DNA from 3 places in the Martinezella sp. CNPSo 3732 genome. Region 2 is predicted to be linked to each of the others. Evidence: predicted binding sites of a transcription regulator. Region 2 holds the regulator's gene; each other region holds the start of a gene.

The links. The regulator PhoB, encoded in region 2, activates phosphate uptake and scavenging genes when phosphate is short. The targets are predictions, from matches to a motif close to TGTCATNNANCTGTCAT.
Region 1: AC13RM_RS27150 (inorganic phosphate transporter) is a predicted target of PhoB. The motif match lies at 1,152-1,168, and genes of this name have one in related genera.
Region 3: AC13RM_RS30225 (Orn/Lys/Arg family decarboxylase) is a predicted target of PhoB. The motif match lies at 1,499-1,515, and genes of this name have one in related genera.

Annotation. Positions count from the first base shown of each region.
Region 1 covers NZ_JBXSOO010000022.1:117,646-119,913, reverse strand. The annotation lists gene AC13RM_RS27150 (inorganic phosphate transporter) at 1-1,104, opposite strand, end outside; gene AC13RM_RS27145 (GCG_CRPN prefix-to-repeats domain-containing protein) at 1,345-1,653, shown strand; gene AC13RM_RS27140 (hypothetical protein) at 1,759-2,268, opposite strand, start outside.
Region 2 covers NZ_JBXSOO010000021.1:100,137-102,404, forward strand. The annotation lists gene AC13RM_RS26400 (GcrA family cell cycle regulator) at 1-485, shown strand, start outside; gene phoB (phosphate regulon transcriptional regulator PhoB) at 678-1,361, opposite strand; gene phoU (phosphate signaling complex protein PhoU) at 1,393-2,106, opposite strand; gene pstB (phosphate ABC transporter ATP-binding protein PstB) at 2,158-2,268, opposite strand, start outside.
Region 3 covers NZ_JBXSOO010000033.1:21,061-23,328, reverse strand. The annotation lists gene AC13RM_RS30230 (NCS2 family permease) at 41-1,393, shown strand; gene AC13RM_RS30225 (Orn/Lys/Arg family decarboxylase) at 1,560-2,268, shown strand, end outside.

The DNA of each region.
Region 1 (2,268 bases), on a different contig from region 2:
GTTCGGCAGCTTCTCGACGCTTGGATAAGCTGATATCTCGGCGCTGGTGGCGTGAATATAGGCCTGGAGCGCCGGCGTCGTGGCGTCCGTCCAGGCCTTGCTCTTGACGGCGGCGGCGACCGCGGCCTTCGGATCGGCCGGCGCCGCAACGCCGGGCTTCACATATTTGCCGAGCACCGTCTCGACTTGCGTGGAGGCGGTTTTGTAAGCTTCGAGATAGTTGACGTCAGGCGTCTTGTTCAGCGCGAAGGCTGTGGGCACGAGACCGATGAGGATGAGCATGATCAGGCCCATGCCCTTCTGGCCGTCGTTCGAGCCATGGGCGAAGCTGACACCGGTGCAGGTGAAGATCAGCAGGCCGCGGATCCAGGCCGGCGGCGGCGCATTGCCCTTCGGCGCTTCATAGAGTTCCTTGTTGCGGATCAGCACCTTGGCGACCAGCAGCAATATTGCAGCCATGGCAAAGCCGATGATCGGCGACAGAAGCAGCGACATGCCGACGCTGCTCGCCTGCGACCAGTCGACACCGCTGGTGGCGGAGCCGGCGGGCGCCAGGAACTGGTTGGCGAGACCGACGCCGATGATGGAGCCGACGAGCGTATGCGAGCTCGAAGCCGGCAGGCCGAGATACCAGGTGCCGAGGTTCCAGATGATGGCGGCCGTCAACAGCGCGAAGACCATTGCCAGACCGGAGCCGGAGCCGACCTGCAGGATGAGCTCGACGGGCAGCAGCGCCAGGATGCCGAAGGCGACGGCGCCTGAAGAGGTGAGAACGCCCAGGAAGTTGAAAAAGCCCGACCAGATAACGGCGAATTCGGCCGGCAGCGAGCGCGTATAGATGACGGTTGCCACAGCATTGGCCGTATCGTGGAAACCGTTGACGAATTCGAAGCCGAGCGCGATCAGCAGTGCCAGACCGAGCAGGATCCACGGAACAGCGGCGGCTTCGGCAAGGTCGCTTCCCAGGGCATAGCCAACATAGGCGAGACCGGCCAGCACAACGACACCGAAGATCGGCAGAAACCATTTTGCCGAACCACCGGCGCCGTGAATTGGATGGTTGGCATTGCCACCCTCCGACGTGTTTGAAGCGAGGTCGACCATCCCAAACTCCTTTATGGCAATTGATATCGTTGGTGTAAGCCTCCTTCATGAAACTCTCGTGACGCGCGAGCAGGTTGCGGCTGGCTGCAAAGATCGGCCAAAGTATGCTTTTTTGGCTGTGGGCAGGCGTTTGGTCTGATCTTGATTTCGCCGTCAAATGGCCTTTTTCGGTTCAGCCAGCGTTCATACCTTTGGGGGTTAAATCCCGCATGTAAGGGACTTGGATAGAGGGCCATCAAAATGAGATCGTCCGTGATTGCCATCGCTGCCTTGTTCGGCAGCTTGGTTGTATCTTCGGCAGAGGCAATGCCTATCCCAGCCGTTGGGACAACGGCCTCAGTGCCGATCGTAAAAGTTGACTATGCCTGCGGTCGTGGCTGGCACCTGACGCGCTGGGGCGAATGCCGCCCCAATCGTTGGGGTCCGCCGCCCCGGCGCTGGGGGTACTACAGGCCGCCACCGCCGCCGCCATGGGGCTGGCACGGCCATCGCCATCATCGCGATGGTTGGGGCGACGACCGCTGGCGTGATCGCCGGCGCGACTGGTAAGATCAGAAACACCGCCGCACTTTGCGGCGGTGTTTTGCTGTGCGCAGTTCCGAAAAAAATGCGTTGCAGTTTTCCGTCCGGAATTGCATGAACACAGAGCGGTTCTTAAGGCTGAGCTTGCGGCCGTAACGCGCGCGCTCCCAGCCAGAGTCCCGCAAGAACAAGCAGGCTGGCCGATAAGATCGCAGCAAGGCTTTTCGCATGGAGTGCGATGTCGGCAAGTTGGGGCCGGATGAGATCGGCCGTGTTGAAGTTCTCGCCGCTGAATTTGCACAAGACGAGCGAGAGGTTGTTGCGCACGAGCGCCGCGTCGATATCGGAGACGAGATCGTCGACCGATGCCTTCTCCACTTTCATTGCTCGCATCTGCAGCAGCACCGCCTTCGCTGCGGCGAGATAGGCGTGGGAGCATTCGTTGAACGGGCTTTCCTCGTCGCTGACGCTGTCCGGCATCAGGCCCCAGAGGCAATAGGCGCGCTGGATCTGCGCAAAGTTCAAGAGACGGCGGAAAGTTTCGTCGGTATCCGACATGCTCTCGGCAAGCGAGACGATCCGCCCGTAATAGGGGGCGATCACAGCCATCTCGCCATGGGTGAGGCTAGGGATCGAGATGCC
Region 2 (2,268 bases):
GGTCCGAAGGGTTGAGCGCCAGCCAGATCGCTGCGCAGCTCGGTGGCGTGAGCCGTAATGCCGTCATCGGCAAGGTGCACCGCCTGAACCTTCCCGGCCGAGCGAAGGCGGGCGGCACGGCAACCGCAGCGCGCACGCCGAAGCGCAGCGCAGCTGCACCCCGCGCCGCGACCTACGGATCGCGCGTTGCTACCCGCACGGTCGTCGCCCGCCAGCAGGGCGCAACCATGCTGAAGGAAGAGATCGAGATCGATTCCGTCAATGAAATCCAGTATCGTCCGGCATCGAACGTCGTCGTTCCGATCTCCCGCCGCCTCGGCCTGACGGAACTGACGGAGCGCACCTGCAAGTGGCCGGTCGGCGACCCGCTGAAGGACGACTTCCACTTCTGCGGCAATGACAGCCCAGATTCTTCGCCCTACTGCACCTATCATCAGCGCATGGCATACCAGCCGGTGCATGACCGCCGTCGTAACAACGGCTGAAAGCCACAGCAAGACAATGAGAAACGGGCCCTCGAGGCCCGTTTTTCTATTTCCGCCGCTATTTAAAGCACGTCACGATCTTTCAGATTCGCTTCCTGTGCTTTAGGTTTTCCGTCTGGCGCATGTCGTTCTCGCAAAACCGCTACGCACTTTTGGGCGACATGCTTTAGTGATACCCGAGCGGCAAGCCGCTCAGGCTTCCATGGAATAGCCCGCGCCGCGAACGGTGCGGATGACATCCTGCATATTGGAGAAATTGAGCGCCTTGCGCAGGCGGCCGACATGGACGTCGACGGTGCGTTCGTCGACGTAGATATCGTGACCCCATACGCCGTCGAGCAGCTGCGAGCGCGAGAAGACGCGGCCGGGCGAGGACATCAGGAATTCCAGCAGGCGGAATTCCGTCGGCCCCAGCCGTACTTCGCGGCTCTTGCGGTGGACGCGATGGGTTTCGCGGTCCAGCTCGATATCGCCGCAGCGCAGCACCGTGGAGAGAACCTCCGGGCGGGCACGCCGCAGCATCGCCTTGACGCGAGCCATCAGCTCCGGCGTCGAGAACGGCTTGACGACATAATCGTCCGCGCCGGTCGAAAGCCCACGCACGCGCTCGCTTTCCTCGCCGCGGGCCGTCAGCATGATGATCGGCAGTCGCTCCGTCTCCGGCCGCATACGCAGCCGGCGGCAGAGCTCGATGCCCGATACGCCGGGGAGCATCCAGTCGAGGATCAGGAGATCGGGGATGCGCTCCTGGAGACGCAGCTCGGCCTCATCGCCTCTGAGGATCGTGTCGACCTCGAAGCCTTCGGCCTCAAGATTGTAGCGCAGCAGAACGCTGAGCGCTTCCTCGTCTTCTACAACAGCAACTCTCGGAACCATGCGCCTATGGTCTCCTTTCTTCGCTTCCAGATTATTCCGTCACTGCGCCGACGGTATTGGCGGTATCGTCCTTCGGGCGTTCGCCTTCCGGCTGAGCACCTGTCGCCATGTAATAGATCGTCTCGGCGATATTGGTGGCGTGGTCGCCGATGCGCTCGATGTTCTTGGCGCAGAAGAGAAGATGCGTGCAGGTGGTGATGTTGCGCGGATCTTCCATCATGTAGGTCAGCATCTCGCGGAAGAGCGAGGTGTACATGGCGTCGATTTCCTCGTCACGTTCGCGGATCGACACGGCCTTGTCGGGCGAGCGGGTCGCGTAGACATCGAGAACTTCCTTGAGCTGGCTCAAAGCCAGTTCGGAGAGATGCTCGATGCCGCGGGCGAGACGGCGGGGGACACCGGTGCCCTGCACAGCGATGACGCGCTTTGCGGTGTTCTTGCCGAGATCGCCGACGCGCTCCAGATCGGAGGCGATGCGGATCGAGCCCATGATTTCACGAAGGTCCGCTGCCATCGGCTGACGGCGAGCAATGGTGACGATCGCCTTGTCGCCGACTTCGCGCTCGGCATGGTCAAGAACGACGTCATCGGAGATGACTTTCTGGGCCAAGGCAGCGTCGCTGTTGACCAGCGCGCGTACGCTGTCGCTAACCATCTGCTCGGCCAGGCCGCCCATTTCGGCAATGCGGCGCGTCAGGAACTTCAGGTCTTCGTCATAGGCTGAGAGAATGTGGGTGGAGACCATTTTTCTATCCTCAAGGTGAACTGTGTGAAATGAGCCGCGCGCCTGACATCATCAACCAAAACGGCCCATGATGTAATCCTGCGTGCGGTAATCGTCGGGATTGGTGAACATCTTATCGGTGTCGTTCTCCTCGACCAGGTGGCCGAGATGAAACATTGCGGT
Region 3 (2,268 bases), on a different contig from region 2:
GCCCGCACGGCAACGTTTGCCGACTTAGGAGATATAGACAATGGCTTCAAATACGAATGTCGGGCAACCGGATGATACGTCGGAGCCGCGGTGGAAGACCTACTTTCGCATGGGCGAGCGTAAGACCAATACGAAGACGGAAATCATTGCCGGGATGACGTCCTTCCTGGCAGCGGCCTATCTTCTCGTCGTGATCCCTTCCCTGCTTTCCGCCGGTGGCATCGACCGCGCCGCCGCGACGACCGCAACCATTCTCGTCATCATCGGCGCAACCCTGTTCATGGCGCTCTATGCCAATATGCCCTTCGTTGTCGGGCCGGGCATCGGTGGCTCGGTTCTGGTGGGGCCGACGATGGCAGCCGTGGAGCACATTCCCTGGCAAACGGGTCTTGCCATCTCCTTCTGGTCGAGTGTGATCTTCGTTCTGCTGACGGTGCTCGGCGTGCGACAAGTCATCGCTCGCATGGTTCCGGCCCAGATCAAGCTCGGGCTCGGCGCTGCGATCGGATTGTTCATCGCCCTTCTCGGCTTCAAAAATGCCGGTCTCGTCGACGTCAACGCCAAGAGCCACACGCTCATGCTCGGCTCGTTCAGCTCCGGGCAGGCCATCATTGCCGTCTTCGGCATCTTCCTCGCCGTCTTTCTGCGCGGGCGAAAAGTGCCGGGACCGATCCTCTGGGCCATCCTGGGCAGCACGCTGCTCGGCATTCCGCTCGGCGTCACCAAAGTGCCCACGGCACTCTTCGGAGCGCCGCACGGCATCTCCGAGATCGGCCTCCAGCTCGATTTTCTCGGTGCGCTGAAGATAGACTATTTCCCCTATCTTTTTGCCTTCTTCGCATCCGAGTTCTTCTCGACCCTAGGCACGACGCTCGCGGTCGGCGCCAAAGCCGGTCTGGTTGACGAAGAGGGCAATATGGCGGATTTGGGCAAGCCGTTCCTCGTCGATTCGATTGCCGCCACCATCAGTCCGCTGCTCGGCATTCCCTCCGCCACGGCGCTGGTCGAGAGCGCCACCGGCGCGGAAGCAGGCGGACGCACCGGTTTTGCTTCGCTGGCAACGGCGGCTCTTTTCGCGCTCACTTTGCTTTTTACCCCGATTGCGCTAATGATCCCGGCCGCCGCCACCGCACCTGCCCTGATCCTCGTCGGCATGTCGATGTTCAGCGCGCTGAAGCGTGTCGACCTGGAGAACTTCTCCGATGGTCTTTCCGCCCTGATGATGGTCCTTCTGACCCTGGTCTCCAACAGCTTCGGCACCGGTATCGCCGGCGGGCTGCTGTTCTACGTCATCGTCAAGGTCTTGTCGGGAGAGGCGAAGCAGGTCTCGATCGGCATGTACCTTCTCGCCATCCCGCTTGCCTATTATTTCTGGACCGTTGCCGCTCACTGAGCGGCCACAAATCCATAAATTCCGCGTTCGCAATCCGGCATGAAACGGCGGGCCAGCGACCTGACCGGCGATGGCCGTCGATAGGGTTTAGGACGTCCTCTATTCTGTCACATCCATGTCATGAAATGCGTCGACACCTCATGCGAAATCAGGAGCGGGTACCGACATGGATTATTTCAGACGTTTCAACTTTCTGTTCGCAACGCCAACCTTCGATAATGAGGATCTGGAAGGCGCCCGCTACAATCAGATCGTCGAGGAGATCGAACGCTCCGGTTTCGAGGTGGTGCGCGCGCGCAATCTCGAAGACGCCGAGATCGCCGTGCAGACGGACGCGGCCATCGGCTGCATGCTGGTCGACTGGGGCAAGAAGGGCCTGGAAGGCAAGACGGCCTCCCTCATCAACCTCATGCGCCGGCGCGGCCTCGAATTCCCCATCATCCTGCTGATCCGGCGCAAGCGCTTCGAGGATGTGCCGGTCGAAGTCCTCGATTTTATCGACGGCTATGTTTTCCTCTCCGAAGAAACGCCTGCCTTCATCGCCAAGAGCCTCATCAGCCGGCTGAAACAATATGCCGAGACGCTGAAGACGCCGTTCTTCGGTGCGCTGGTCGATTATGCGGAGGAAGGCAATCACCTCTGGACCTGCCCCGGGCACAATGGCGGCATCTTCTACAGCCGCAGCCCCATCGGTCGGGTCTTCATGGAGCATCTCGGCGAAGCGGTTTTCCGCGACGACCTCGACAATTCCGTGCTCGACCTCGGCGACCTCCTGACCCACGAAGGGCCAGCGCTTGCCGCGCAAAAGGAAGCGGCCAAGATTTTCGGCGCCGAAAAGACCTATTTCGTGCTGAACGGCACCTCCACGTCAAACA